Regions from separate parts of the Mesorhizobium sp. M0518 genome, predicted to be linked through region 1. Evidence: riboswitches for the same ligand, from Rfam matches in the RefSeq annotation. Region 1 holds a riboswitch; each other region holds the start of a gene.
What was found. A riboswitch is a leader RNA that binds a small molecule or an ion and turns the genes downstream of it on or off. The one in region 1 is predicted to bind cobalamin.

Region 1 (9,944 bases):
CGACATCAATTTCATCGAAAGTGAGGGCGACACCGTCGCCTTCATACGCCGCGCGGGCAATGAGCAGATCGTCTGCATCTTCAATCTGGGAGCCCGGCCGGCCAAGGTTGACCTTGGCGGCCGATCGCTGCAACCTCTGCCCGGGCACGGATTTTCGGGGCAGGCGAACAGCGGTTCCATCGAGCTTGGCGGCTACGGCGCCTGGTTCGGGCGTCTCGACTGAATTTCCAATCACTGGAGGAAACCAATGGCCGATGTCACGCTAAGACAAGTGAAGAAGTCCTACGGCAATCTGAACATTCTCCACGGCATCGACCTCAATATTAAGTCGGGCGAGTTCATCGTCTTCGTCGGCCCGTCGGGCTGCGGCAAGTCGACATTGCTGAGATCGATCGCCGGGCTCGAGGAAATCACCTCCGGCGAGCTTAGAATAGCCGGCGAAGTGGTGAACGACGTGCCGCCGTCGAAGCGCGGCATCGCCATGGTGTTCCAGTCCTACGCGCTCTACCCGCACATGACCGTCTACGACAACATGGCGTTCTCGATGAAGATCGGCAAAGAGAACAAGGCCGAGATCGACCGCCGTGTGCGTCAGGCCGCCGAGATCCTGCAATTGACCAAATATCTCGACCGCCTGCCCAAGGCGATGTCAGGCGGCCAGCGCCAGCGCGTCGCCATCGGCCGCGCCATCGTGCGCAATCCGAAGGTGTTCCTGTTCGACGAGCCGCTTTCGAACCTCGACGCCGCGCTGCGCGTCGCCACCCGCATCGAAATTGCCAAGCTCAAGGAATCGATGCCCAACACGACCATGATCTACGTCACCCACGATCAGGTCGAGGCGATGACGCTTGCCGACCGCATCGTGGTGCTCAAGGACGGCCATATCGAGCAGGTCGGCACGCCGATGGATCTCTACAAGAAGCCCGGCAATCTGTTCGTTGCCCAGTTCATTGGCTCGCCGGCCATGAACATCCTGCCCGCGACCATCGAAAAGACCGGCAATCCGACCGTCGTCAGCCATGTCGGCGGACGCAAGGCAACCGTGCCGATCGCAACGCCTGCTTCGGCGAAGGGTGCTGCGGTGAGCTTTGGCGTGCGGCCGGAGGACCTGATCATCGCCAGCGGCGCGGACTATCTGTTCGAGGGGACGGTCGACTATCTCGAGCAGCTCGGCGAGGTTCAGCTGGTCTATGTCGACATCGGTCGCGCCGACCTGCCGCTGGTGACCAAGCTGCCCGGCAATGTCGAGGTCAAGCGTGGTTCGACGTTGCGGCTGAGCGCCAATGGCGAGCACCTGAATATCTGCCCCGCTCCGGGCGGTGGGTTGGCCCTTCATCCGGATTACCCCACGGCGGCCTTCGCCAGGCCCGGGGGTGGCCCCAAAAACGCGCGGGGGGCTCGCCCCGCCCCTCTTTTGTAGAAGATCAGCTTCGGCTGTTAACGGCCGAAGAGATTCCGGTCGCTGCCCTGAGGGGCGGACTTCTCCACGTCGCCCGACGAATTGAGCAGCTTCTCGACGAGGCCACCGCTGTTGCGGACCGAGCTCGTATGCGCGCTGTCAACCGAAGTAACCGCAGGCTGATTGGCGCCATTGGAGCCAAAGTTGTCGCTGCCGGCGAACGCGCTGCCGGTGATGGCCAGAACGGCGGCGGCAGCAATAAGGATCTTGTTCATTTTAATCTCCTGAATTCTGGATTTCGCCAGGACGGCAGACACAGCTGCCGTCGCTTGCGAAATTGGCTGTTAGCGACCGAAGAGGTTACGGTCGCTGCCCTGAGCGGGCGTCTGGGCAGCCGGTTCCGAGGTCTTGGTGGAAGCCGTGTACGACTGGTCCACTGCGGCGGCAGGCTGGTTAGAGCCGTTCGAACCGTAGTTGTCGCTGCCGGCGAAAGCGCTGCCGGAGATGGCCAGAACGGCGGCGGCAGCAATGAGGATCTTGTTCATCTTAAATACTCCTGAATGTCTGAATTTCGCCAGGGCGGCGGGCGAGCCCGCCGTCGACTGGGAATCGGCTGTTAGTTGTTGCCGAAGAGGTTGCGGTCAGCACCCTGGGCAGGCGCCTGAGCAGCCGGTTCCGACTTCTTGGTCGAAGCGGTGTACGAGCTGTCGACAGCAGTGGCTGCCGCGGCGTTCGAACCGTAGTGGTCGCTACCAGCGAAGGCGCTGCCGGAAATGGCCAGAAGGGCTGCGGCAGTGAGAATGATCTTTTTCATTTTTGTACTCCAGTATCGTCTTTTTCCGTCCGTCTAGCGGCGTGTCTTGGAAATGAAATCGCGTCGTTCGGACAGCCCCGATGTGGGAGGGCAACCCCGCCTTTTCCAATCACGAAGTTGTTCCGTGTGGACCATGAATCCACACCTTGAAATTGTGCCAAGGGAATCTACGGGTATATTTTTCTTCTTTAAATCAGCATGTTAAGTGTAACCGCTGGATGGATCACTGACTGTTTCAGAGGCCCAGCGTTCACACCGTCCTGCACGCACCGTCAACAGAAACGAACCGTTCGGTTCGATTTTAGATCGAGCTAATAGTCACTTTTCGAAACCGTTAACCTTTTTTGACCCCGCCAAGGGGTCCGATTCGGGGATATCGCAGCCGGCAAAATGGTCATCCGGGAGGTGGATTTCAGCCCGCGACGGTCTGCGGGAACGTTCGCAGGCCGTGTCGCGCCGCATGGATACGATGTCGTTTTCATGCCGACGGCGCGCCCCCGATCGTGGTTAGATCATACCATCTCAGGTGCCGCTTCGTGACGACGAGGCGGAGAATTGGGAAGCCGGTCAGAATCCGGCGCTGCCCCCGCAACGGTGGTGGAGTTCAAGTCGCAACGGGAGACCACTGGGCAACTGCCTGGGAAGGTGTCGCGATGGTCCGCAAGGACAACTCCAGAGCCCGGAAACCAGCCCGAGATTGTTAGACTCGACTGATCGCGGTGGGCGGTCAAGAGGTGGATAGCGCATGTCTGGCACCTAGCCGGCCTGCGTTTCAATCCTTCCTCCATCACCACCAGTTCAGTCCTTAGAAACGAGGACAGGACATGGATACCCGCAACGACATGCTGAGGCTCCTGAAGGGGCGCCGGCAAGGCTTTTCGCTGGAGCAGCCCTTCTACACCGATCCGGACTACTTCAAGCTCGACATGGAGCTGATCTGGTATCGCGACTGGCTGTTCATCGGCCATGATTGCGAACTGCCGAAGCCGGGCAGCTACATCACCGTGCAGATCGGCGACTATCCGGTGGTCCTTGTCCGCGACCAGCACGGCAAGATCAACGCCTTCCACAATTCCTGCCGCCATCGCGGCAGCCGTGTATGCAACACGGAGAAGGGCACGGCGGCAAAGCTCGTCTGCCCCTATCACCAGTGGACCTATGAGCTGGACGGCCGCCTGCTGTTTGCCCGCCAGATGGCCGACGGTTTCGACAAGAGTGATTTCAGCCTGAAGCCGGTCGCCTGCGAGAGCGTCGGCGGCTACATCTTCATCTGTCTGGCCAAGGAGCCGGCGGATTTCGCGCCGATGCGGGCGATGATCGAACCCTATCTTTTGCCGCACCGGTTGCGTGAAGCAAAGATCGCCTTCGAGAGCACGATCGTCGAGAAGGGCAACTGGAAGCTGGTCTGGGAAAACAACCGCGAGTGCTATCACTGCGCCGCCAATCATCCTGAGCTGTGCAAGACCTTCCCCGAGGCTCCGACCGTGACCGGCGTCAACGGCGCCGACAGCGACCCTGAAATGGTCGCGCACTGGGCCAAATGCGAGGCATCAGGCCTGCCGAGCAAATTCCGCATCGATCCGGCAGGGCAGTACCGCGCCACCCGCGCGCCGCTGCTGCGCGATGCCGTCAGCTACACCATGACGGGAAAACGGGCGGTCCAGAAGAACCTGTCCGACAGCGTTTCAACCGACCGCATCGGCTCCTTGCTGCTTTATCATTATCCGACAACCTGGAACCATATCCTCGGCGACCATGCCGTCACCTTCCGCGTGCTGCCGATCAGTGCCACGGAAACCGCGGTGACGACAAAATGGCTCGTCCACAAGGATGCGGTCGAAGGCGTCGACTACGATCTCGCTGAGCTCACCCATGTCTGGACCGAGACCAACGACCAGGACCGTCGCATCGTCGAGGAAAACGCCTTCGGCATCTTGTCGCCGGCCTACGAACCAGGCCCCTATTCGGAGCTGCATGAGGGCGGCGTGATCCAGTTCGTCGAGTGGTACGCGTCGTTCATCGGACCGCGCCTTGCAGAAGGCGACCGGCCGGCCCTGCGCAGCGTCGCCTAGCCCAGGGGACAAGAGGATGAATGCGATGACGGACCTTGGCCTCTATCGCCATCTCGACCAGATGACGCCCTGGAACGACAGGCTGCAGGTGCTGGAAGTGATCGGCGTCAGTGACGAAGCGCCTGACGTGAAGACCTTCACCTTCCGCTCCGACAACCAGACCTGGTTCCGCTACAAACCGGGCCAGTTCGTGACGCTGGAATTGCCGACATCGGACGGGCCGCTGATGCGCACCTACACGCTGTCGTCCTCGCCGTCGCGGCCGTTCTCGATCGCGGTGACGGTCAAGGCGCAGGCGGGCAGCACCGGTACGCGCTGGATGTTCGACCATCTGACGCCCGGTTCGCACGTCAAGGCCTATGGGCCGACCGGCGACTTCTCGCTGCACAGCCACCCGGCGGCCAAATATCTGTTCATTTCGGCCGGCTCCGGCGTGACGCCGATGATGTCGATGCTGCGCTGGCTGAACGACTGCGCGCCATGGACCGATGTCGGCTTCGTCAACTGCGCGCGCCGCCCGGAAGAGATCATTTTCCGCAAGGAACTCGAGCTGCTCGGCAGCCGCATGCCCGGCCTGTCGCTCGGCTTCATGATCGAGGAGCGGTCGAGCCGCGAGGGCTGGTTCGGCCATATGGGCCGCATCGACGCGATCCGGCTGCCATTGCTGGCGCCCGATTTCCGCGAGCGCGAGATCTTCTGCTGCGGCCCCGATCCCTTCATGCGCGCCGTGCGCGGCATGCTGGAAGCCGCCGGCTTCGACATGGCGAAATACCATCAGGAAAGCTTCGCGGCGCCTGCCGTGGAGGAGATCCCGGCGCCGTTCTCGCCGCCGGCGGAAGACGGCGCCGCTGCTGCAGTCGAGGCCGTGACACCAATCCGGTTCTCGCTTTCCGATGTCGATGCCGAATGCGTCGCCGGCCAGACCGTGCTGCAGACGGCACGCGCCTCTGGGGTGCGGATTCCCGCCGCCTGCGAGTTCGGCCTGTGCGGCACCTGCAAGGTGAGGAAGGTCGCGGGCGACGTCGAGATGAGTCACAATGGCGGCATCCTCGATCACGAAATCGAGGACGGCTTTATCCTCGCCTGTTGCTCGAAGCCGCTTTCGGCGCTTGAAATCGAAGCGTGACCGGCTGCGCTCGCCCGGAGCCTGCGCCATCTTGCCAAAAACCCTGCAAATGGTTAGACGCCTGCAACGGTGGGGTTGACCGTAAGGCCCGAAGATCATCTCCGCGGCCTGCTCGGCGGGGGAGCAAATATGCGACAATCCGGCATCTATGCCATTGCCAGCAAGGATATCGTCTTTGAATCCTTCGACGGCGAAGCCGTCGTTCTTGACCTGACCACGGGCAAATATTTCGGCTTTTCTGATTCAGGCAGCAGGCTTTGGGATGCACTGTCGTCCGGCGTGCCTGCCTCCGAACTGGTCGGCGCCGCGACCGGAATTGGCGCCCTCGATGCCGCCGCGATTGACGGCTTTGTTTCACAATTGCTCGAATTCGGCTTGCTGGCGGCCGTAACCGATGGCGTGGCAAGACCGGTTTCCAGCGAATTTCTGGCTCAGCTCGCCGCTGCCAGAGAGCCCCTCAAGGTCGATATCCATGATGATCTCGCCGATCTCATCGTCGTCGATCCCATCCACGAGGTCGAGGAGCCCCTCGGCTGGCCGGCGGTAAAGCAGGCCAACTGAGCCGCCCACTAGGTTCTCGCTGCCGGACAGCTCCGGAACAGGCAAATCATGCCGAAAGTCACTCTCGAAAACCTGGCTGACTACGCACGTCATGTCCTGGCACAAGCGGAGAGCAGCGCCGCGCATTATCCACTGACTTGCAAGGTGGGCTTGCCGCATCTGGATCTGACCGCGCATGTGAGTGCCGGCGCGTTGGCGGATGCCTTCGCTCATGGCTTTGTCACGGCTCCGGGCAGCCGAACGCCTGCCGACATCTGCCGCATCTTCGTCGCGCATCCCGGCATTGACGGCATCGCGGTACCGGCCAGTTGGGGCCAGGGACCCTTCACGCAGCATGGCTTCGCCACCCAACTGGCGGAAGCAGGATTGCGCGGCAACCATTTCCACGATCTCGATTTCTGGCAGTTCTATGATCCGCAACGTCGCGTTGGCGTGCAATTGATGGCCTCGGCCGATGTCTTTCCACCGTGGGAGCCGGGAGCGCCGCTGCGCCCCTTCCTCCATTGGGAATATGCGGCACGTGGCATGCGGCTGGCCCATGCGGGGACGCTCGGCACCAATGGCAAGGGCGTGCTGTTGGCCGGCGCGGGCGGCGCCGGGAAATCCGGGACCGTCGCCGCCGGCCTTCTCCACGGGTTGGACAGCGTCGGCGACGACTATGTGCTGGTCGACCTCTCCAACGGCGTGACTGCCCGCCCGTTGTTTTCAACGCTCAAGCAGGATCCCCAGGGGTTCGCGCGGCTTGGGCTGAAGCACCGGCTGAAGGCCCATGGTCCGCTCAACTGGCAAGGCAAGCATACTTTTCACATTGATGACATCGCGCCTCGGCCGGTGCCCGAAACTCTGGACATCGTTGCGCTGGTGGTGCCACATATCGGCGGAGGCGAGGCAAGTTCAATCGTGCCGGTGTCGCGCAGGGATGCCATGATTGCCTTGGCGCCGTCCGGCATAGCGCAGATGCCGGGCGAGCGGGAGAGCGGCTTTCGCTTCTTCAGCGACCTGACCCGCCTGCTGCCGTGCTATCGTCTGTCGCTGGGGACGCAGCCTCAGGAGATAGCCGGCACGATTGCGGACTTTCTCGCGCGGGGCGATTCGTGAAACTGAGCGTGATAATGCCCGTCTACAACCGTGAGCGCTATGTCGTTTCGGCATTGCGCTCGCTGGTGCGGCAGCGGGACGCCGCCGATCTCGATATCATCGTCATCGACGACGGCTCGACCGACGGCTCTACTGAGGCCGTGCGCTCGATGATGCGCGAAAACCCCTGCATCCGACTGTTCCAGCAATCCAACATGGGCGTAGCCAGGGCGCGCAACGCCGGGCTGCGGCAACTGCCGCCGGATGCGGAGTTCGTGTCATTCCTGGATTCGGACGACATCTCGCTGGCCGGACGGTTCAAGGCCGATCTCGCCCGCTTCGAGGCTACTCCCGGGCTTGAGCTGACCTATTCGCTGATGACGCTGGTCGACCGGATCGACGATGAGCAGCTGAAACCGGCAGTCGACAGCCGCACGATGACGCTTCGGGGAATTTCGCTGAGCGCCGCCGTGTTCAGCAGAGGGCTTGTCCGCCGGACGGGCGAGTTCGATGAGGATTTCGAGCAGGCTGAGGATACCGACTATCTGCTGCGCGTTTTCGAGGCGGGACCGAACTACGAATTGTTGGACGCGGTCGCGATCTACTACCGACGCCACGCCGGAAATGTCACCAAGGAGCATAGCGGCAGGGTCCGCAACCATTTGCGTGCAATCCACAAGTCGATGCGGCGGCGCAAGGCCGATCCGTCACGGCGTGAGGTCCAGGGCATCTTCGAATTGAAGAGTCCCGCCGATTGGCGAATGCTATGATGCTCGACACAATCGGGTCGGATCAGCCAAGCCCGGAACGCTGCTGGAGACGCCAATGAGGCTGAGCGTCATCATGCCGGTCTACAATCGCGAACAGTTCGTTGGCCTGGCGCTGCGCTCGCTGCTCAGGCAGCGCGAAGACATCGATCTCGACATCATCGTCATCGACGATGGGTCGACCGATGGCTCTGCGGCCGTCGTGCGGTCGTTGATCGACGACGCCCCGTGCATTCGTCTTTTCCAGCAGGTCAATGGCGGGGTCACCAAGGCGCGCAATGCCGGGCTGAAGCAGTTGCTGCCGCAGACCGGCCTGGTGTCGTTTCTCGATTCGGACGACATCTCCCCGACAGGGCGCTTCAAGGCGGATCTCGCCTGCTTCGAAGAGGATCCGGGCCTCGACCTGACCTATTCGCGCATGACGCTGATAGACAAGATAGATGGAGAGACGCTGGAACCGGCCGCCGACAGCCACTCCATAACCGTGCGAGGGATCCACCTGTCCGCCGGGATCTTTGCGCGAGACCTCATCGAGCGCACCGGTGGTTTCGACGAGGATTTCAAACAGGCCGAGGACACCGACTATCTGTTGCGTATCTTTGAGAGCCAGGCAAAATACGTTATGCCCGATACGGTGGCTCTCTATTACAGGCGTCATCCCGGCAACATGACCAAGGAAGCCGATGTGCCCTTTCGCGAGTTCATGCGCGCCATTCACAAGTCGATGAAGCGTCGCAAGGCCGATCCCAGCTTGCGCCGGGTGGAGGGGATCTTCGACTTCAAGGATCTCGCGCAGTGGCGGTTCCTTTGATGGCAGGCTACGGCGTCGTCATTCCGGCTTTCAACGCGGCCGCCACCATAGGCGCGGCCCTGAACTCCGTTCTGGCCCAGACGGCAAAGGCGGAGGCCATCGTCGTGGTCGATGACGGTTCAACCGACGATACGGCTGCGGTGATCGATGCGATGAACCTGCCGGTGACGGTGCTGCGACAGGACAATGCCGGACCTGGCAGCGCAACGACCCGTGGCATTGCGGCACTCTCGACGCCGCTCATCGCGACGCTCGATGCCGACGATTTGTGGCTGCCGGACAAGGTCGAAAAGCAGCTGGCCTATCTCGGCCGTCATCCCGGGACAGCGGGCGTCTTTACGCATTGGCGGACGTTTCGCGGCGACAGCCCCGATTTGCCCGATGCGACCAGTGAAGCTGGCTGGTCGCGCACGACGATGATGATCCGCCAGGAGGTGGTGCCACGCATCGGTCCCATCATCGACCCACCAGGCGGTCGCGGCGAGATGATCGACTGGATCGCCCGGGTTCGTGAGGCAGGCCTTGCCCTTGCCATGCTCGACGACGTGCTTGCATTGCGCCGCATCCGTCCGGGCAGCCTTTCCTACGGCCGCGATCCGGCACGCGACCGGGGCTATCTCCAGGTCGCAAGGCTCGCCATGCAGCGGCGCGCCCGGAACAAGGCAGGCTCCAATTGAACGCCAGGCCCGTTCGCCGCATCGGCCGCCGCTTCCCGGACTATGGCTGGTCGTGGCCCACCGGCCAGCTGGACCTGTTGCTAAAGGCGGCGCTGCTCTCCGACGAGGACGCAGCCGCTGCCTGCGCCGCGCGCTGGCTGGACGAGAACGACATCGATCTCGTCTCGTTTCGAGAACATCGCCTGCTCGCCGCCATCTCCGACAGGTTCGGCAGGAAGCTGGCCGGGCATACCGCGCATCCGCGCCTCGTCGGCCTGCAGAAGATGCTGTGGACGAAGTCGCGCATGGCGATGCGCGAGGCCGAACCGGCGCTGAAGGCGATGGCAGACGGCGGCGCCGACATCATGCTGATCAAGGGCGCCAGCCGCATTGCCTTGAACGCGTCGGCGCAGCGTGGCCGGGTGGCGCACGACATCGATATACTGGTGCGCCCGCGCGACATGGCTGCCGTCTTCGACATCTTGCGCGACCGCGACTGGCAGATCGCCTCGGGCGTCAGCGCGCAATATCTGCGAACCCGGTTGGCGTCGCTGCGGTCGATGAACTTCTTCAAGGGCCGTTTCGGTGACATCGACCTGCACCAGCTCGGCTATGACGGGTCGCAGACGAGCGCGGAAGACGACCTGGCGATCTGGCAACG
Region 2 (9,944 bases), on a different contig from region 1:
CCGGTCCTGGCCACCGTTTCCTCGATCTTTGCCAGCGAACAGACATGGATCATTGTTCCGAACCCTTCGATTGATCCTCGCGCCGCGACGCCCATTCGGCAAGAGCGGTCTCGAGCCGCTGCCATTCCTCCTCACTTCCCGGCAGGCCGGCGCGCAGAACGTCAGGCCGATCGGCAAAATGGCGAAGCAGGATGCCGCGCTCGCCGAGCGCGGCAAACAAATCGGCGGCATTGGTCAAACTGAGGAAACGATACAATGTGGTGCCGCCCGCTACGGGTACGCCGAAGCGGGCCAACAGCGCGTCGAGCCGCGCCGATGCGCCGGCAAGAGATGATCGCATCGCGTCCTGCCAGTCGATGTCGGCAAGCGCGCGGATGCCGTATTCCAGCGCCGGGCCGGCGACGGCCCATGGCCCGAATTGCGTCTCAAGCCGTTCGACCGTCGCTACATCGGAAAGTGCAAACCCGAGCCGCAGCCCGGCCAGGCCGAAGAACTTGCCGAACGAACGCAGGACGACGATACCGCCCTGGCCGACATCGCCGCAGAGGCTATGCTCGCGCGGCCCAACATCCATGAACGCCTCGTCGACAACCAGCAGCCCGCCCTTGGCGCGCAATCCGGCAGCCAGAGCCAGCAACCGGTCGCGCTCGATGACACGTCCATCCGGATTGTTCGGATTGACGATGATGGCAAGGTCGGCGTCCGCCAGGTCAGCGAAATCGCCGACCTCGGTCACCGCGTGCCCGGCGATCACTGCTGCGCGGGCATGTTCGGCGTAGGTCGGACCCAGCACCAGCGCCCTTCCGGGGGTAATCAGCGAGGCGACGCGCGGCAACAGGATCTGCGTGCCCGGTGCCGCCACGATGTTGGCTGGCGACGGCGCCCCATAGGCACTGGCAGCAATCTCTGTCAGCTCACGCGTGCGCGCGGCTTCCGGCAACCGCGACAGCGAGGTGGCGGGCAGGTCGAAAAGCGGGTAGGAGTGCGGATTGATACCGGTCGAGAGGTCGACGAATGGCAGCAGGGCGTTGGGAAAAAGCCCCCTCGCGCGGCCAAGACTTCCACCATGGTCCACAACCGCCCCATTAAGAAGCTTCATGTCAGTCCTGATCGCTTTCCTGTCATTGGCCGTCGAATTCGCCCTCGGTTACCCCGATTGGCTGTTTCGCGCCATCGGCCATCCGGTGACGTGGTTCGGCAGGCTGATATCCTTTCTCGACCACAGGCTCAACCGCGCCACTGATCCCGACGCGCTGCGTCGCAAGCGTGGTGTCCAGGCGCTGCTGGTCATCGTGCTGGTGCCGGCGATAATTGGCCTGGGCGTGCAGATCCTGTTCTGGTTTGTTCCCATGGGCCTCGTCATCACGGCCCTTCTGGCAACGTCGCTTCTGTCGCAAAAGAGCCTCTATGAGCATGTCGAGGCGGTGGCTGACGCGCTCGACACCGGCGGCCTGGCTTTGGGCCGCGTTGCCGTTTCGCGGATCGTCGGCCGCGACCCTGAAACGCTCGACAGGGCCGGCGTCTGCCGCGCGGCGATCGAGAGCCTGGCCGAGAATTTCTCTGACGGCATCGTCGCCCCCGCCTTCTGGACCGGCGTCGGCGGCCTGGCCGGCGGCGCCGCCTACAAGGCCGCCAACACCGCCGATTCGATGATCGGCCACCGCACCCCGCGCCACGAGGCGTTCGGCTGGGCAGCGGCGCGCTTCGACGACTGGATCAATCTGCCGGCGTCGCGGCTGACGGCGCTGCTGATCGTGCTGGCGGCGTTCCTCGTCAAAGGCGCTGATGCGAAAAATGCCTGGCATGCGGTATTGCGCGACGCGAAAAAACATCGCTCACCCAATGCCGGCTGGCCGGAAGCGGCGATGGCCGGCGCGCTCGGCCTGTCGCTCGCCGGGCCGCGCAGCTACGGCGGCGTACTGGTCGACGACGTCTTCATGGGCGAAGGTGGGCGGCGCGAAGCCGACAGCCTCGACATCAGGCAGGCGCTGAAACTCTATCGCGTTGCCGACTATCTGCTGATCGCCCTGTTCGGGTTGGTTTCGGTCGTTGTCATCGTGACGTGATCTCACGCTCCCCCTTGTGGGCAGGGCTATCGCATATGGAATTCCTGAGATGTCTGCCCGGCACGGACCCCCACCCCTAGCCCCTCCCCACAAGGGCGAGGGAGACTTCCGCTGGCGCCGACCCAAGCGAATCGCCTGTCTTTTCGGCGCCAAAGAAGAATTAAAGGCACGCGGCAGCGTTCCCTCCCCCTTGTGGGGAGGGTTAGGGTGGGGGTCCCTCTTCGCAAGAATCCATATGCGATAGCCCTGCCTTCAAAGGGGGTAAGAAGCCTCAGAACTCGATCCCCTGCTGGGCCTTCACGCCCGCGGAAAAATGGTGCTTGGTCACGCCCATTTCGGTGACGAGGTCGGCCGCCTCGATCAGCGCCGGCTTGGCATTGCGGCCGGTGACGACGACATGCAGGTCCTCGCGTCGCGCCTTCAGCGCCGCAACCACTTTGTCGAGGTCGAGATAGTCGTAGCGCAGCGCAATGTTCAGTTCGTCGAGCACCAGCAGGCTGATCGACGGATCGGCCATCAGTTCGAGCACCTTGACCCACGCGGCTTCGGCGGCTGCGATGTCGCGCTTCAGGTCCTGCGTCTCCCAGGTGAACCCCTCGCCCATCGCGTGCCAGACGACGCGGTCGCCGAAGGCGGCGAAAGCATCCTTCTCGCCGGTGTGCCACTTGCCCTTGATGAACTGGACGACGCCGACGCGCTTGCCGTAGCCGAGCATGCGCAGCGCCAGGCCGAAGGCAGCTGTGGTCTTTCCCTTGCCCGGTCCGGTGTTGACGATGAGCAAGCCCTTCTCGACCGTCTTGCTCGCCACCTCGGCATCCTGCACCGCCTTGCGCTTGGCCATCTTGGCGCGGTGGCGTTCTTCGCCCTTATCGTCGATGTCGGTCATGTCATTTCACCTTGAGCGGCAGCCCCGCCACCATCAGCAGCACCGTATTGGCGACAGCGGCGACCTGCTGGTTGAGCCGGCCGGCGGCATCGCGAAAGCGGCGCGCCAGTGCATTGTCCGGCACGATACCCTGGCCGACTTCATTAGACACCACGAACCATGGCCCGCGCGGCCGCGACAGCACGTCCGCCAACCGACGGCATTCAAGCTCGAGATCGTGATCGGCCAGCATATGATTGGTCAGCCACAGCGTCAGGCAGTCGACAAGCACAGGCTGGCTGTCGGGCAAGGCCCCGAGCGCGCCGGCGAGATCGAGCGGTGCGTCGATGGTCGTCCAGCCTTCGCCACGCCGCGATCGGTGCAACGCGATGCGTTCATGCATCTCGTCATCCCAGGCTTGCGCCGTGGCGACATAGGTCCAGGGCGGCGGCAAGGCGGTCGCCAAAATTTCGGCGTGCGCGCTCTTGCCGGAGCGCGCGCCGCCGATGAGGAAGGTCAGTGTCTTGCGATCAGGCAAAGCTGTCGCGCAGGCTGGTCGCGGTGCCGGTGAAGCGGCCACGCACCACACCGACGACCGCGCCGAGCACCAGCCAGAACACCAGATTGGTCACGGTCACCGCCACCACGAACTGGTGATGCAGCCCTTCCGGAATCGCCGTCCCGTAACTGTCGGGCTGCGGTGCACCGACAACATGCGGTGCGACGATCAAAAGGACGGCAAGGATCGCCAGCGGCAGCGACTTGCGGAACGCGATCAGGCCGAGACCGGCAGTGGTTGCCGCCACCGTTGCCCACCACCAAATCTGCCGCTGGGTGAGATCGGCGGCCGGCATGGCCGGCAGTTCCGGCGGCAGGCCGAGGCCCGGCGCCAGCGTGAACACGGCAAAGCCGGCAAGGCCCCAGAACACGCCCTGGCGCCAGCCACCGATGCCGCCGGCGAATTCGGAGACCGCGACCAGGATCAAGGCGAAGCCGATGCCGGTGACGATATTGGCAAGCACGCTGAAGGCGAAACGCTCGAAACCCTCTGCCGGCGCCCAACCTTCGTCTGCCGGAGCGGCTTCCGCCGCAGCCGGGGCAGCAGAGCTCATCGCATCTCCCGCCGGAGCAGTTGTGCTCATGGCATTGCTATCCGTTGCGGCCGGAGCGCCATGGTCATGGTGATGCCCGCCGCCCGCCTGTTCGTAAACTTCCGCCTTCAGGATCAGCGGCACGGTGGCATAGGCCTGCAGGCAGGCGAGGACGACGCCGGCCACGAGCCCTGCGATCGCCGCGATGAACACGACGTTGCGAAACAGATTCATGATGTCAGCCCCTCGTCAGTGGCAGGGAAACGCCATCGAATGGCGATAGTCGTGAGCCGCATTATGGACGGCATCGATATGCGAGAAGCCGACAAAGCCCATCACGAAAATGCCGAGCAGCGCGGCAAGCGCGAGCTGCATGAAGCGCGACTGCGAGGAGACGGAGGCGCCGAGGGAGACGGAAGCGGTAGTCATGTCTTGTCCTTTCGCCCTCCACCCGAGGGCATCGAAGTCAGTTTCCTGTCGCCGGCAGGTCTCCTGGCTCACGGATCAGCGTCCTTCCCCACCTTCCCGAAGAAAAAATCCTCAGTGGTTTATGGAGAGGACTACCGCACACAGTTGCGGGGGCAGCCACGGCATTGGGCGAAATTCGCCCTCACCGCATTCCCTCTTGGCTCCAAAATGGAACCGGCGACACCGGTGACTATAGGCAGAATCCTCGCTTCCGGCAAACCAAATTCCGCCGGTGACCATTGCGAATGCGCCATGAAGGTCAAAGTGATTTCGGCAGATAGCGCCACGTCACAAAGCCGCAGACCGCCGCCAGCAGGCCGAGCGTGACGAACACCGAGCCCAGGCCGAAGAAGGCCAGCGCCACCGAATAGACCAGCGGCGGCGTCAACTCGGAAAAGTCGATAGGTGCGGTAGACCGCTGCCATCTGAGATCTTTCATAGGAGCGCACCGAGCGCATGAAGGCGGTCGAGCCGAGGGCGTCGAGCGCAATGGTGAAGAAGGCACCACAGAGCAGGAAGGCGCCGGTAAGCAACGGCACGGTTTCGCCGACGAAGCCCGCCGCCAGCAGCGCGGCTGACATGGCGAAATAGGCAAATGTCATGGTTCCGCGGCCACCAAAGCGCTTTCCTGCCTTGCCCCAGAAAATCGCCATGAACAACAGCGCGTTGCCGGCCGAAACCAGCAGGCCACCGGCCAGCTTGCCCTCGCCCGTGATGACCATGAACAGCGGCCCATAGACGAAGAACGTCGTCCAGAAGCAGGAGCGGCCGAAGGCAATCAGCCAGGCCAGTCTGAGCCTGGGCTGCGCGACGAAACGGCCGATATTGGCGAGCGGATTGACAGGGCGCGTCTTGCCCGGACGGATGGACTGGTTGTCGCCGAGGCGGTAGGTCCAGAACAGCGCCAGCAGGGCAAACGCGAACACCGCGACCGCACCATGCGCGGCATAGATGCCGAAGCGCGTGTAGAGGAAGATGCCGAGCGTCGGCCCACCGGTCCAGGCCAGCATCGACCACGCCATGCGCAGCGATTCGGCCTGCATGAAGTCGGTCTTGCGGATGTGGTCCATGATGTAGAGGTTGAGCGTGATCGACAGCGCGCTGGCGCCCATCACCCGGCACAGCATGCCGGCCAGTTGCCCGGCGAGCGTGTCGGTGATGAAGAACAGCGAGCCGACGGCCAGCAGGCAGGCGCCTGATGTGTAGACCCAGCGGCGGGCAAAACGGCGGATCAGCATCGGCATGAACAATGTCACCGACAGGCCGAGCATCGCCACGACTGTGTAGAGCATCGACACGATCTGCTCGTTGTGCAGTATCTCGTAGGCCTGGATCGGGATGACGCTCGACACCGTGGCGCGGGCGAAGGATTCAACCGCATAGAGCGACGCGAAGGTGCGCGCGTCCGCGGCCTTGAGAGCCGGCAGCCAGATCGGATGGCGCACATGGGTGGACATTGCTTTCCCCGAAGCAGATTCACCGGGTGAAATCTGACGTGGCGACCCCAGTGCCAATAAGAGGAAACCGACGTGCATCCGGCAAAAGCGAAGCCGGCCAAAGGCTTCCCGGCACTGGCCCAATGCCGCGGCCGATCCGGCGTTATCGGCAGGATTGCCGGTCTTCTTTTGTGCGGGGCAACCGTGATAGTCCTCCAGCGGGGCTGAATCAGAATGCGAGACCATGAGCATCCAAACGCCGACCGCACCCGTTCAGGATCGACCAAAGCGCATCGTCGCCATCGACATCGTGCGCGGCACCGCGCTGATCGCCATGGCAAGCTACCATTTCACCTGGGACCTGGAGTTCTTCGGCTATACCGATCCCGGCCTGACCGCCTTCGGCTGGTGGAAGATCTACGCGCGCGGCATCGCTTCGACCTTCCTGTTCCTGGTCGGCGTCAGCCTGTATCTCGCCCATGGCCGACAAATCCGCTGGAACGGCTTCTGGAAGCGGTTCGCCATGGTCGCCGGAGCCGCGATCGCGATATCGGTCGTCACCCGTATCGCCACGCCGGATGGATTCATCTTCTTCGGCATTTTGCACGAGATCGCGCTGGCCAGCCTGCTCGGCCTCGCCTTTCTGCGGCTGCCGGCACTGCTGACGCTTGTCGTCGCCGCGCTCGTCATTGCGGCGCCTGTCTATCTGCGCCTCGAGGCGTTCGATCACCCATGGCTGTGGTGGGTAGGCCTGTCGGCGAACAATCCACGCTCCAACGACTACGTTCCGTTGTTTCCATGGTTCGGCGCCGTGCTTGCGGGCATCGCGGTGACGAAACTCGCCGCCGGTTCAGGCGTGCTTACCCGGCTTGCCGAATTGGCGCCCGGTCGCTGGGCCAACCCGCTGGTCTTTATCGGCCGGCACAGCCTGGCGTTCTACCTGATCCACCAGCCATTGCTGATCGGCTGCGTCTGGCTGTTCTCGCAGATCATGCCGGCGCAGGTCGAAACCCCGCAGGTGAATTTCCTCAAAACCTGCCAGCTGTCCTGCGAGCAGTCGCGCGACACCGAGTTCTGTACGAGCTACTGTGTCTGCATGCTCGATACGCTCGAGGGCGAGGCGACGCTTGATCGGCTCTACAACAACGACCAGACTGCGGAATGGAAGACGCATCTGTCCGATCTCGCCGGCATGTGTACCGCCAAGACGGACAGCAAGTTGATGGAGGAAGGGGTCAAATGACCGAGAACCAGCCGAAGCCGGGGCTCATACCGTGGCCGCCGCTGATCTACACCGCCGCCATCGCCATCAGCATCGCGCTGGGCCTGCTCTATCCCCTGCCCTGGATCGGTGACCTCCTGGGCGACATTCTTTTCGCCGCCGGCTGGGTGGTGCTGCTTGCCGTTGCAGCGCTCTGGGTCACCGCGATCCGCACCATGGTCCGCGCCAAGACCACGCTGAACCCGAACGCTGTGCCCGATCACCTGGTCACCACGGGTCCCTTCGGCATCACCCGCAATCCGATGTATCTGGCCAACACCCTGCTGTTGATCGGCGTCGCCTTTGTCTCGGGCATCGTGTGGTTCCTGCCGCTCGCCTTCATCGCCGCCTATGCCACGCAAAAAATGGCGATCGAAGGCGAGGAAAAGATGCTGGCGGCAAAATTCGGCAAGAAATACCGCGACTACGCGAAACGCGTGCGCCGCTGGATTTGAGCTGGCGCTCCGGTTTCCATCGCGGAGAGGTTTTGACAGGTGCACACTTCGGCGATTAGCCTAAGTCTTGCGAACTTCGTCATCCTAGGGCGAAGCAGGAGCGCAGCTCCGTCGCGGAGACCCTAGGATCCATGCCGTGACCTCGGTCTAGGAGTGCAGCGGAGCAAAGTTCTGCGCCGTCGCGGTGCATTGCAGAAGGAATAGACGTTTCCGCTCATTCCGAACGCTAACGCGCGATAGAATCCAGTCCGCTCAGGTATTCACGCCAAGCTCGACCAGCCGCTCCACACAAGACTCCTCGGCCTGGTCGAGTTCAGCCAGCGTCTCCTCGAGGTCGCGGCGCTTCTGCCGGAGATCCTCGCGCTTTTCCTCGATGCGCTTGATCATCAGGTTGAGCTGGCCGACTTCGCCGGGCGGCTCCCTGTACATCTGGATGATTTCGCGGATTTCGTTGATCGAGAAACCAAGCCTCTTGCCGCGCATGATCTGACGGATGAGGTGGCGGTCGGAGGGGCGAAACAGCCGCGTGCGGCCACGCCGCACCGGCTGCACCAGCCCTTCGTCCTCGTAAAAGCGCAGCGTCCGCGTCGACACATCGAACTCACGGGTCAACTCGGTGATCGAATAATATTCTCGCATTGCCACTCCCGCACGCCGAAACCAAGGGGCGATCGCCATGCCGGCGTCACCCTTATGTCCCGAACCAAAACCCATGCCATGCCGGAATCGACATGGCGCCCCGCGCAAGCCTCGCACGGCATTTACGTAAAAGTCAATTAAGCCAAAAGGCGTGCCTTCAGGGCACACCGAACCACCACGTGGCAATGCCGAGAAATGCAAAGAAACCGACGACGTCGGTAACCGTGGTGACGAAGACCGCCGAAGCGACCGCCGGATCGATCTTGAAACGATCGAGCAGCAGCGGAATCAAGATGCCGGCCAGGGCGGCCACGAACATGTTGATGATCATCGCCGCCGCGATGATGCCGCCCAGATTGGGGTCACGGAACCAGGCTGCCGCAACGATGCCGATCAGGATGGCGAAGACGATGCCGTTGATGAAGCCGACACCCATCTCGCGGCGAATGATGCGGCCGGCATTGTAGATGTCGAGATCCCTGGTCGCCAACGCCCGCACGGTGACGGTCATGGTTTGCGAGCCGGCATTGCCGCCCATGCCTGCGACGATCGGCATCAGCACCGCCAGTGCGACGATATGTTCGATCGTGCGGTCGAACAGGCTGATCACCGACGCCGCCAGGAACGCGGTCAGAAGGTTGATAAGCAACCACGGAACGCGTGATCGCGAGGTCGAAAAGATGCTGTCGGAAAGCTCTTCGTCGCCGACGCCGCCCATGCGCATCAAATCTTCCTCGGCCTCCTGCTGGATGACGTCGACGACATCGTCGATGGTCAGAACGCCAACCAGCCGTTCGTTCTCGTCGACGACTGCGGCCGACAAAAGATCGTACTGCTCGAATTCCCGCGCAGCCTCTTCCTGGTCCATGGTGGCCGGAATGGCGTGCCGCGTCTCGTGCATCACTTCCTCGACCTTGACCGAACGCTTGGTCCTCAGGATCTGGTCGAGGTCGATGGCGCCGAGCAGCTTGAAGGTCGGATCGATGACGAAGATCTGGCTGAAGCGCTCGGGAAGGTTGTTGTCCTCGCGCATGTAGTCGATGGTCTGGCCGATCGTCCAGAACGGCGGAACCGCGACGAACTCGGTCTGCATGCGGCGGCCGGCCGTCTCTTCGGGATAATCAAGCGAGCGGCGCAGCCTGATCCGCTCGGTGAACGGCAGTTGCGACAGGATCTCGTCCTGGTCTTCCTGGTCGAGATCCTCGAGAATGTAGACGGCGTCGTCTGAATCGAGCTCCTGCACCGCCTGCGCGATCTGCGCATTGGGCAGATTGTCGACGATCTCCATACGGATCGCCTCGTCGACCTCCGTCAGCGAGGAGAAGTCGAAATCGGCGCCCAGGAGTTCGACCAGCGCGCGGCGCTGTTCGGGATGCAGCGCCTCGAGCAGGTCGCCGAGTTCCGACTGGTGCAGGTCGTCGACTTCATGCTTGAGGGTCAGCGTGTCGCGGTCGGCGATCGCCGCGCCAATCCGCGCAAGGAAGGACGAAAGCACGGCGCCGTCCTCGCCATAGATATCGGCGTGGTTGTCCTCGGCGGCCCTGGCGCCGGTCGTCCGTTCGTGCTCGCCTTCCACCAGCGCCTCCCGCCACAAGAATCCCGGAAAAGGTGCAAATCAGGTCTAGAGCATCGGACCCAAAAGGGGAAACCGGTTTTGGGAGAA
Region 3 (9,944 bases), on a different contig from region 1:
TGTCGAAGCGGCCCGTCTTCCATTCCTCTTTCGCCTGTTCGATGCGCTCCTTGGACGACGAGACGAAATTCCACCAGATGTAACGCTTCGAACCAAGAGAGGCGCCGCCGAACAGCATGAAATGCGCCCCGGTCTGCGACGACACGACGATCTCGTCACCGGGACGGAACACTAGCAGCCGTTCGGCTGGGAACACATCGCCCGAAATCGAGACTTCGCCCTCCAGCGTGTAAATGGCGCGTTCTTCCGCATCGGCAGGGATTTTCACGCTGGCGCCGGGCGCCAGGCGCAGGTCGGCGTAGAGCGTCTCCGTGTCGGCCCTGACCGGCGACCGCAATCCTTGGAAATCGCCGATGATGAGGCGCCCGTTGACGCCTTCGGCTTCGATCTCGGGAAGCCGAAGCGCTGCGGTATTCTCGAAAACCGGTGCCACCTCTTCCTTGTCGTCCGGCAGAGCCAACCATGTCTGCAGGCCGGATACCGACATCGGCGCGCCACGCAGTTCCTCCGGCGTACGCTCCGAATGGACGATGCCGCGGCCGGCGGTCATCAAATTCACGTCGCCGGGCTGAATGACCATTTCGGTGCCGAGTGAATCGCGGTGCCGGATCTTGCCGTCGAACAGATAGGTGACCGTCGACAGGCCGATATGCGGATGCGGACGGACATCCAGTGCCTGACCGGCGCGCAGGACCGCGGGACCCATGCGGTCGAAGAAGATGAACGGCCCCACCAGCCGCCTTTTTGCCGTCGGCAGGGCACGGCGCACCTGAAAACCACCGATGTCCTTGGCGTTCGGGATGACCATCAATTCGATCTGATCGCTGGCGAAGGCATCGCCTGCCTCAGGGTCTTTCCCGGGGAAGAAGCTCATGGACTCTCCTTGTCGGTGGTCGAAGGCCGCCTGGCCGCATCAGGCAAAGCGGATCGCCGCCTTTGCCCGCAGCTTGGCCGCCACCTCTTCGCGATTGCGCGGATGCTGGTGGGTTTCGAGCGATTCGAGCAGCTCGTGCGCCGAGGCGGCGATGGCTTCGACGGCATGGTCGAAGGCGTGCTGGTTCTGCTTCGAGGGTCGCGTGGTTCCGCTCAGCTTGCGGACGAACTGAAGAGCCGCGTCGCGCACCTCGTCATGGGTTGCCGGCGGATCAAAATTGAACAGGGTCTTGACGTTTCTGCACATCGCTTCCGTATCTCCTCTTGTCCTTGAGCTGTTTCAATCGGAACGAGTTATATCCTCGATCATGATCATGTCCAAAAACCGGTGAGGCGAGGCCATCGTTCGGACCGAGCCTCAATCCGCGTCGAGTGGCTCCGTTCCAACCGGCTTGCCGTCGCGCGACAGCCTGATCTTCTCGACCTTGTCCTCGGCGGCCTTCAGCAGCCGGTCGCAATGCGCCTTCAGCGCCTCGCCGCGCTCATAGATCCTGATCGACTGGTCGAGTGGTACGTCGCCACGCTCCAGATCATCGACGATCTTCTCCAGCGCATCGAGTGCCTGCTCGAAGCTCATCGCCTTGACGTCTTGGTTGGTCTCATCGGCCATCATTCATCCTTTCATCAGTCGCCCGACATGGGCGGCGACCGAAAATGCCAATCCCTGCAGATCGTAGCCGCCCTCGAGCAGGCTGACGAGCCGGTTGCCGCTGTGGCGTGCCGCGCGCTGCATCAGCTGGCCGGTCGCCCAGTCGAAATCATCCTCGGTCAGATTGATCTCGGCCAGCGGATCGCGGTGGTGCGCGTCGAACCCCGCCGAAATGATAATCAGGTCGGGCGCGAAATTGTCGAGCGCGGGCAGGACGCGCGACAGGAAGGCATCGCGAAACACTTCGCTGCCGGTCTGCGGCGCCAGCGGTGCGTTGACGATGTTGCCGGCGCCCGTTTCGGTCTTCGCTCCGGTGCCGGGATAAAGCGGCATCTGGTGTGTCGAGCAATAGAGCACCGACGGATCGTCCCAGAAAATATCCTGCGTGCCATTGCCGTGATGCACGTCCCAGTCGACGACGGCAACGCGCTCGACACCGTGTTTCTTCTGCGCATAACGCGCCGCGATCGCCGCCGTGTTGAACAGGCAAAAGCCCATCGCCGTGGTCTTTTCGGCATGATGGCCGGGCGGCCGGGCGGCGACGAAGACGTTGTCGGCGCGGCCCGAAAAGACATCATCGACGGCGGCGTTGGCGGCGCCGATCGCGGTGATCGCCGCTTGCCAGCTCTTCGGGCTGGCAGTGGTGTCGGCATCGATGCGGGCAATCCCCTCGTCGGGGATGGCGGCGCGCACGCGGGCGACGAAATCGGCGGGATGCGCGTAGAGGATGGTGGCCTCGTCGCCTTCCGGCGCCTGGATACGATCGAGCCCGGCAAAGGCTTCGTCGTCGAGCACGCGCTCGATGGCGCGTAAGCGGTCGGGCCGCTCGGGATGTCCGGGCGGGGTGAGATGCTCGAGGAAGATCGGATGGGTGTAGAGACGGGTGGTCATCGTCCTAATCTAGTGACCCGGATCGACAAAGGCCATGCACGGGCGGCCGATGACTGGGGAAAATCGCGACTGCGTCCATTCGCGTCGCCGCAGGCATTGGCCCCGCGGGCGCTTCGGCGTAAGGTCCCTGGTACTGCCTGGTGCCCGCCGCAAGCGGGAGAATCGGGAACACGGTTGAATTCCGTGGCGTGCCCAACGCTGTGAGGGGGACCGCGCCGGTAAATGCCACTGTCGATGACGGGAAGGCACCGGACGCGGGTTGATCCCGAGCCAGAAGACCGGCCTGGCAGGCATTGTCATCCGCGTGGTCAGGCGGATGGCATCAGAGCGACGTGCGTCTACTTGGACGCACAAAGTACGCTCTGTCAGTTTTGAATCTGCAATCGCAAGGGGACAAGCGATGCCGGAACATGTGACCGCTGCCATTGACGATGGATTTGACCAGAATGCGCGCGATGCGGTCTATCGCGCCATGTTCACGCGGCGCGACGTGCGCAGCCATTTCCTGCCCACCGCGATCGATGACGACGTGCTGGCGCGGCTGCTGCTTGCCGCCCATCACGCGCCGTCGGTCGGCTTCATGCAGCCATGGAATTTCATTGTCATTCGCGACGTCAAACGACGGGCGGAGGTGCGCGACCTGTTCCTGGCCGCGCGCGAGCAGGAACTGCCGGCGATCGAGGCGGAAAAACAGGCGCTGTATCGCAAGCTCAAGCTGGAAGGCATCTGCGAGAGCGCGCTCAACATCTGTATCACCTGCGACCGGCAGCGCTCGAAGGGTTCGCCGCTGGGACGCTGGCACAATCCGGAGATGGATCTCTACAGCACGGTCTGCGCGGTGCAGAATTTCTGGCTGGCCGCGCGTGCCGAGGGCGTTGGCGTCGGCTGGGTGAGCATCATCGATGCTGAGGCGCTGAAGCGGCTGTTGGCCATTCCGGACCACGTAACGCCGATCGCCTATCTCTGCGTCGGCCGTGTTTCCGAGTTCGCTCCCAAACCGGACCTTGAAACGCATGGCTGGGGACGGCGGCTGCCGCTGCCGGAGCTGATCATGAGCGAGACCTTTTCCGGGCAAGGCGAGACACAGCTCAAATCCACCGTGGCGCGCCTCAACACCGTTCCTGCCTCACCAGACATCACCCGCCCAGCGGATCAGGGTGTGGCGCCGGCCGTACCCCAGCGCGAACCGCCGAAGGAGGCCAGCGCCTTGTCCTTGAGCTCTCTGAACTTCGACGACGCCTCGGCCAGCCGGGCGTCCCAGGCGGGATCCGGCACCTGGCCCGCAATGGTCTTGAAATAGACCTGCATCAAGCAGGCGATGGCGAAGGGTTCAATGAACGCCGCCTTGAATGCCCAGGCGAAGACGATGGCGAGCACAAAAGCCCAGCCGGCGAGCTGACCAGGCATCAGGAACAGAATTGCGCCAGCAGGCGCCAGCATCATCAGAAAGATGATGAATGACACGCCCCACATGATGACCGCCAGCCAGACGGCGTTCTTGACCATGACCTTGCCGTTCTGGGCATACAGCACGACGCCTTGGCGCGCAGTCTCGAACGGCGAGGCTGAATTGATGCGGATGTTGTAGCCGAGGATGATCTCGTCCACATAGGTCAGCGACAGGCGGATCACGGTGTTGATGAAGGAGACCAGGCCGCTCAGGCCCGGTATCGGCAGGAAGGCGGCGATACCGCCGAGCAGGCCGGTGATGGCGCGGATGGCACCCTTGACGAGTTGGTCGACGACGAAAAGGGTGTTGGCCTCGGCAAAACGCTGGGTCACGATATCCCTGGCGTAGGCGATCTGGTCCTGACCGCCGGGAATGTCGCGGCCGTCGATCAGATGAACCATGACGGCGATGTGGCCGGCCTTGACGATGTAGAGGATGTATTCGCGGATCCAGTAGACCGCGATCGAGACGATGCCAAACCCGACCACGCCGCCCCACAGGGCAAAGGACATGGGCCCGTCGGGATCAGTGGAGATATGGCCGACGCCATAGCCGACAGAGGCACCGGTGCCGGTCGCCATGATGTAGGCCAGCGTGATGCCGAAATAGACGATCATGCGAAAAACGATGAACGGCCAGGTCCGCATCATGATGGACACCGACCGGCCGATCTCAAAATCCCACATGTGCCCCGAATCTCCGCCTCAGAGATGGTGGAAGAGGATGGACTCAACCCGGCGATTGTCAATTGCCGGCCCTGACGCCAAAGGGCGACGAATTCGGGGTAACGGGTTGGTTCGGAGCCCGCCAGCGCGTTGGCTGACGGAGCATCAAACGAAAAACCCGCCTGTGCGGCGGGTCACTGGCGCAAATCAGCACCATGGATGAATATATACCTTAGCTGAGGGCACGGTGTCAAGAAAAAATTCCTATCGTGAACAGCTGCCGGCACGAAAGCTCCGGTGAGAACTTCAATTCGACTGCGGATCCGGCTTCCTGAGCAGGCCTTCGAGCAGTTGCTTGAACGCCGTCACCACCTTCTTCGACGTCGTTTCGGGGTCGTTCGAATTGGCGATCCGTTGCGCTGCCTGGCTGCTCGCTCCGATGATCAGTCGCGAGGCGGTCTCGGGGTCGAGGCTGGAGACAACGACCCCCTCCTCCTGCAGCGCGGTCAGATGGTCGGTCATTGAAGCGATGCACGCACTGGCATTCGGCCATTGCGCTGGATCCCCCAGCACGGCCGGGCCATCGCGGAACATGATGCGCTGGATTTCCGGCTCCAGCGCCATCTCGATATAGGTCGAGCACTCGTCGACGAAATGTTGCCAGCGGGTCGGTGCTCTCGACGCGACCTCATTGATGCGCGCCGCCATCTCGCCGTCAATCTGGGCTATGACCGCCTGCAACAGCCCCTTCTTGTCGCCGAAATGATGATAGAGCGCACCGCGCGTCAGCCCGGCCGAAGCGGTGAAATCATCCATCGAGGCTTCCGCATAGCCTGTTGTGCCGAAGGCATGACGGGCCGCCGCAATAAGCTTTGCGCGCGTCTCGGCGATCATCTCCTTGCGGGGTTTGTGCATGTGTCCTGGACCTATTCACATACGCTTCGTATGCTAATTGACATACGCGGCGTATGCTCTATCTAATAATCATACGCTCCGTATGTAATTGTCCAATCGTCCTTTGTCGAGGAACCAACCGATGCAAAATCCCTATGCGGAAATCTTTCGTGCCCCCGGCGCCAAGGGCTTTGCGGCCGCCGGCTTCCTAGCGCGCCTGCCGATCGCCATGGCGCCCATCGGCATCGTGGCGATGCTGTCGCAGGCGCGCGGCGAATACTGGCTGGCTGGAGCCGTCTCGGCGACATACGCGCTGGCCAACGCCTTCGTCGCGCCGCAAATATCGAGACTGGTGGACCGCCTGGGCCAGACACGAATCGTCGTGCCCACCACTATCATCGCGGTGCTGGCTTTCGCCGTCCTCATAGCGGCGGCCAACCAGGACTGGCCGGTGTGGACGCTGTTCGTGTCGGCACTCCTGGCCGCCGCCATGCCAAGCATACCTGCGATGGTGCGGGCGCGCTGGACAGAGATTTTCCGAGGACGACCGCAGATGAACACCGCATTCGCCTTCGAGTCCGTGGCCGATGAACTGGTCTATATCGCCGGGGCATCGTTATCGGTCGGCCTGAGTGCCGCCCTATTCCCGGAAGCCGGCGTTCTGGTGAGCACATTATTTCTCGCATTCGGATCAGCGGCCTTCATCCTGCAACGCTCGACCGAGCCCCAGGTGCGGCCGGTCGACCATAACTCAAGCGGCTCGGCGATCCGCCTGCGGCCGGTTCAGATCATCACGCTTGCCCTGATCTTCGTCGGCGCAACCTTCGCGACGACGGAAGTGACCACCGTGGCGATCACGAAGGAGCTTGGCCAACCCGGCGCCGCCAGCCTTGTCATCGGCGTTTATGCGCTGGGATCGTTCGTGCTCGGCATCATCGTCGGCGCGCTCAGCCTGAAGGCGCCGCTGCAACGCCAGCTCGCCATCGCAGTCGCCCTCGTCGCGCTCGGCACGCTGTTGCCGCTCGCCGCCGACACCGTGCCGCTGCTGGCGCTGACCGTGTTCATCAGCGGTGTGGCGATCTCGCCGACCTTCATCACGGCCTTCGGCCTGATCGAGCGGCATGTGCCGGAAGCGATGCTGACCGAAGGCATCACCTGGGTCATGACCGGCATCGGCATCGGCATGGCGCTGGGCTCGTTCGCGGCCGGCGCGGTGGTGGATGCGTTCGGTGCACCGAACGGGTTCTGGGTGTCGGTGGCTTCAGGCACGATCGCGCTGGCCACGGTGCTGCTTGGCCAACGCAGCCTTGCCACGACTGAGTGCGAGATGGACGGATGTGAAGCGGCCGCGATTGCCGCGGAATAATCAGATAGCGCCCGGTTTCGAGCCGGGCGCTAGCTGCCTAGAGGATCTCGGTCTTGGCGATGTGGATGCCAAAACCTTCGAGGCCGACATAGTGGCGTTCGCGCGAGGCGATCAGGTTGATCGAGGAGATGCCGAGATCCTTGAGGATCTGCGCGCCGAGCCCGATCTCGCGCCACTCGTTTTCGCGGCGGCGAGCCTCTTCGTGATCCTCGCGGTCGCCGCTGGCCGGCCGTTTGCGTTCCTGATGCGCAACGCCGACGGAGCCTTCTCTGAGATAGACGATGACGCCGCGCCTGCGCTCACCCATCGCCTTCATGATGGCGTCGAGCCGGTGGCTGGTGCCGAAGACATCGGTCACCACATCCTCGGAATGCAGACGCACCGGGACCTCCTCGCCGTCGCGGATGTCGCCGAAGACTATCGCGACGTGATGCATGGAGTCCCACGGCAGCGTGTAGGTGAAGACCTGTGCCTTGCCGCCGAGCGTGTCGATTTCCGAGCACGCGACGCGTTCGACCAGAGTTTCCTTGCGCTGCCGGTAGGCAATGAGGTCGGCGACCGAAACCTGCTTCAGCCCATGCTCCTGGGCGAAAGCCTGCACCTGCGGGCCGCGCTTGACGGTGCCGTCATCATTGACCAGCTCGGAAATGACGCCGACCGGCGGCAGGCCGGCGAGCTTGCACAGATCGACCGCTGCTTCGGTATGACCGGAGCGCATCAGCACGCCGCCTTCGCGCGCAATCAAAGGGAAGATGTGGCCGGGCCGGACGAAATCCGAGCCGCCGACATTGCCGTTGGCAAGATTGCGAACGGTCAAAGTGCGATCTTCGGCCGAGATGCCCGTGGTGGTGCCATGCTTGAAATCGACGCTGACGGTGAAAGCCGTGGTGTGGGCGGAATCGTTGTCGGCGACCATCGGCGCAAGGTTAAGCCGCTTGGCTTCTTCGCGCGGCATCGGCGTGCAGACGATGCCGGACGTGTGGCGAACGATGAACGCCATTTTTTCGGGCGTGCAGTGGACGGCGGCGACGATCAGGTCGCCCTCGTTCTCGCGCCCGTCATCATCCATGACGACGACGATCTCGCCGCGTTCGAAAGCACGCAGGGCTTCGACGATTTTTTTCTGGTCGTAAGGCATGGGTACTCGCTTCGCTCGCAGGGGAATAAGGGAGTAGGGCAGTACGGGAGTAGGGAAAAGCAAAAAGATTTGGCCGGCCGGACTAAGAGCGCAACATATTGCCCTATTCCCCTATTCCCCTCCCCGTCTGTCCCCGATGCCGCAGATAGTGGTCGGCGATCGCACAGGCAACCATTGCTTCGCCGATCGGCACGGCGCGGATGCCGACGCATGGATCGTGGCGGCCCTTGGTCATGATCTCGACGTCCTTGCCGTCCTTGTCGATCGACTTTCGCGGCGTCAGGATCGACGAGGTCGGCTTGACGGCGAAACGGGCGACGATCGCCTGGCCGGTCGAGATGCCGCCGAGGATGCCGCCGGCATTGTTGGACAGGAACACCGGCTTGCCGTCATTGCCGATGCGCATCTCGTCGGCATTCTGTTCACCGGTGATGCGGGCGGCCTCGAAGCCGTTGCCGATCTCGACGCCCTTGACGGCGTTGATCGACATCAAGCCGGAGGCGATGTCTTGGTCAAGCTTGGCATAGATCGGCGCGCCGAGGCCTGGCGGAACGCCGTCGGCGACGATTTCGATCACCGCACCGACCGAGGAGCCCGCCTTGCGGATGCCGTCGAGATATCTGGTGAAGACAGGAACGGACGCCGGATCGGGGGTGAAGAACGGATTTTCGGCATCGCCGATGAAATTCCAGTTCCAGTTGGCGCGGTCGATGGATTTTTCGCCCATCGACACCAGCGCGCCGCGCACCACCACGCCCGGAACCACCTTGCGCGCCAAGGCACCGGCCGCCACCCTGGCTGCCGTCTCGCGGGCCGAGGAGCGGCCGCCGCCGCGATAATCGCGCACGCCGTATTTCACGTCATAAGTGTAGTCGGCATGGCCCGGCCGGTATTGGCGGGCGATCTCGCCATAATCCTTTGAACGCTGGTCGACATTCTCGATCAGCATCGACACCGGCGTGCCGGTGGTGATCATCGTCTCGCCGTCCTCGTCGAAAATGAAGCCAGACAGCACCTTCACTTCATCTGGTTCGCGACGCTGCGTCACGAAACGTGATTGCCCCGGCCGGCGCTTGTCGAGTTCGACCTGGATATCGTCGCGCGTAAAGCGGATGCCAGGCGGGCAGCCGTCGACCACGCAGCCGAGGGCGGCGCCATGGCTTTCCCCCCAGGTGGTGACGCGGAAAAGGTGGCCGAACGTGTTGTGAGACATGGAAAGTGCCCTGCCCGGCAGCGGAGCCGGCTGAAGCCTGCCTTCTATTGGCGTTTTTCGCAGTGGTCAAACTGTCATCCCAGCCGTTTAAGTTTTGACACATTCGGCTGGTTTCTGCTTTCTTCGATCCGCCGTTGAGTATCCGCCGCCGCCGTGCCGGTGCAATGATAAAGAGGAACGATTATGCGTACCCTGATTGGCGCCGTTGCCGCCACGCTGCTGCTTTCCACCGCCGCTTTCGCCGGCCAGACCGAAGGCCTGATCAAGAAGATCGACAAGGACACGGCGACGCTGACGCTGGATGACGGCAAGTCCTACAAGCTGACCGCCGAGACCGATCTCGACGCGCTGAAGCCGGGCATGGACATCGTCATCGCCTACGATGTAACCAATGGTGAAAACATCGTCACCGACATGGAACTGCCGGACAGCTCTGCCAACTAGAGCTTCCAGTAAAAATCGGGCGGTGGCTCGCCCTCAGAGGTGGGCTTACAGCCATTCCAGGCTCTTGCCTTCAAGCTTGAGCAGACGATCCTGCGGTATCTCCAGGTTCGCCGCCTCGGCCTCGGCAATGCCCAGCACAAAGCGAAACAGGGTCCGCATGACGCCGCCATGAGTCACGCAGATCGACTGGCGGTCGATCGCGTCGAAGCATGGCCTCACCCGTTCGAGCAGCATCTGATAGCTCTCGGCGCCTTCGCCGGGGGGCTGAAAGTTCCACTTGTCCAGAGCCCGCGTCATGCTC

Region 2: it holds a riboswitch for cobalamin, as region 1 does, so the genes downstream of both, NKI66_RS07050 (CbtB domain-containing protein) here and NKI66_RS23200 (aromatic ring-hydroxylating oxygenase subunit alpha) in region 1, are expected to answer to the same signal.
Region 3: it holds a riboswitch for cobalamin, as region 1 does, so the genes downstream of both, bluB (5,6-dimethylbenzimidazole synthase) here and NKI66_RS23200 (aromatic ring-hydroxylating oxygenase subunit alpha) in region 1, are expected to answer to the same signal.

Annotation. Positions count from the first base shown of each region.
Region 1 is NZ_JAMYQY010000017.1:71,767-81,710, reverse strand. It holds gene bglA (beta-galactosidase BglA) at 1-223, shown strand, start outside; partial or broken gene NKI66_RS23220 (ABC transporter ATP-binding protein) at 248-1,357, shown strand; gene NKI66_RS23215 (DUF680 domain-containing protein) at 1,438-1,674, opposite strand; gene NKI66_RS23210 (DUF680 domain-containing protein) at 1,744-1,944, opposite strand; gene NKI66_RS23205 (DUF680 domain-containing protein) at 2,016-2,213, opposite strand; cobalamin riboswitch at 2,721-2,922, shown strand; gene NKI66_RS23200 (aromatic ring-hydroxylating oxygenase subunit alpha) at 3,038-4,285, shown strand; gene NKI66_RS23195 (FAD-binding oxidoreductase) at 4,311-5,411, shown strand; gene NKI66_RS23190 (PqqD family protein) at 5,541-5,972, shown strand; gene NKI66_RS23185 (hypothetical protein) at 6,021-7,070, shown strand; gene NKI66_RS23180 (glycosyltransferase family 2 protein) at 7,085-7,819, shown strand; gene NKI66_RS23175 (glycosyltransferase family 2 protein) at 7,875-8,627, shown strand; gene NKI66_RS23170 (glycosyltransferase family 2 protein) at 8,627-9,304, shown strand; gene NKI66_RS23165 (nucleotidyltransferase family protein) at 9,301-9,944, shown strand, end outside.
Region 2 is NZ_JAMYQY010000004.1:58,058-68,001, reverse strand. It holds gene NKI66_RS07080 (tyrosine phosphatase family protein) at 1-53, opposite strand, end outside; gene cobD (threonine-phosphate decarboxylase CobD) at 50-1,099, opposite strand; gene cbiB (adenosylcobinamide-phosphate synthase CbiB) at 1,098-2,066, shown strand; gene cobO (cob(I)yrinic acid a,c-diamide adenosyltransferase) at 2,338-2,952, opposite strand; gene cobU (bifunctional adenosylcobinamide kinase/adenosylcobinamide-phosphate guanylyltransferase) at 2,954-3,469, opposite strand; gene NKI66_RS07055 (CbtA family protein) at 3,462-4,256, opposite strand; gene NKI66_RS07050 (CbtB domain-containing protein) at 4,272-4,451, opposite strand; cobalamin riboswitch at 4,488-4,684, opposite strand; partial or broken gene NKI66_RS07045 (MFS transporter) at 4,750-5,947, opposite strand; gene NKI66_RS07040 (heparan-alpha-glucosaminide N-acetyltransferase) at 6,171-7,169, shown strand; gene NKI66_RS07035 (methyltransferase family protein) at 7,166-7,642, shown strand; gene NKI66_RS07030 (MerR family transcriptional regulator) at 7,895-8,281, opposite strand; gene mgtE (magnesium transporter) at 8,439-9,857, opposite strand.
Region 3 is NZ_JAMYQY010000003.1:345,699-355,642, reverse strand. It holds gene NKI66_RS06625 (pirin family protein) at 1-874, opposite strand, end outside; gene NKI66_RS06620 (DUF2277 domain-containing protein) at 914-1,180, opposite strand; gene NKI66_RS06615 (exodeoxyribonuclease VII small subunit) at 1,292-1,543, opposite strand; gene NKI66_RS06610 (histone deacetylase family protein) at 1,547-2,473, opposite strand; cobalamin riboswitch at 2,595-2,774, shown strand; partial or broken gene bluB (5,6-dimethylbenzimidazole synthase) at 2,790-3,503, shown strand; gene NKI66_RS06600 (hypothetical protein) at 3,626-4,609, opposite strand; gene NKI66_RS06595 (TetR/AcrR family transcriptional regulator) at 4,895-5,503, opposite strand; gene NKI66_RS06590 (MFS transporter) at 5,625-6,848, shown strand; gene ribB (3,4-dihydroxy-2-butanone-4-phosphate synthase) at 6,886-7,986, opposite strand; gene aroC (chorismate synthase) at 8,090-9,199, opposite strand; gene NKI66_RS06575 (DUF1344 domain-containing protein) at 9,383-9,643, shown strand; gene NKI66_RS06570 (histidine phosphatase family protein) at 9,689-9,944, opposite strand, start outside.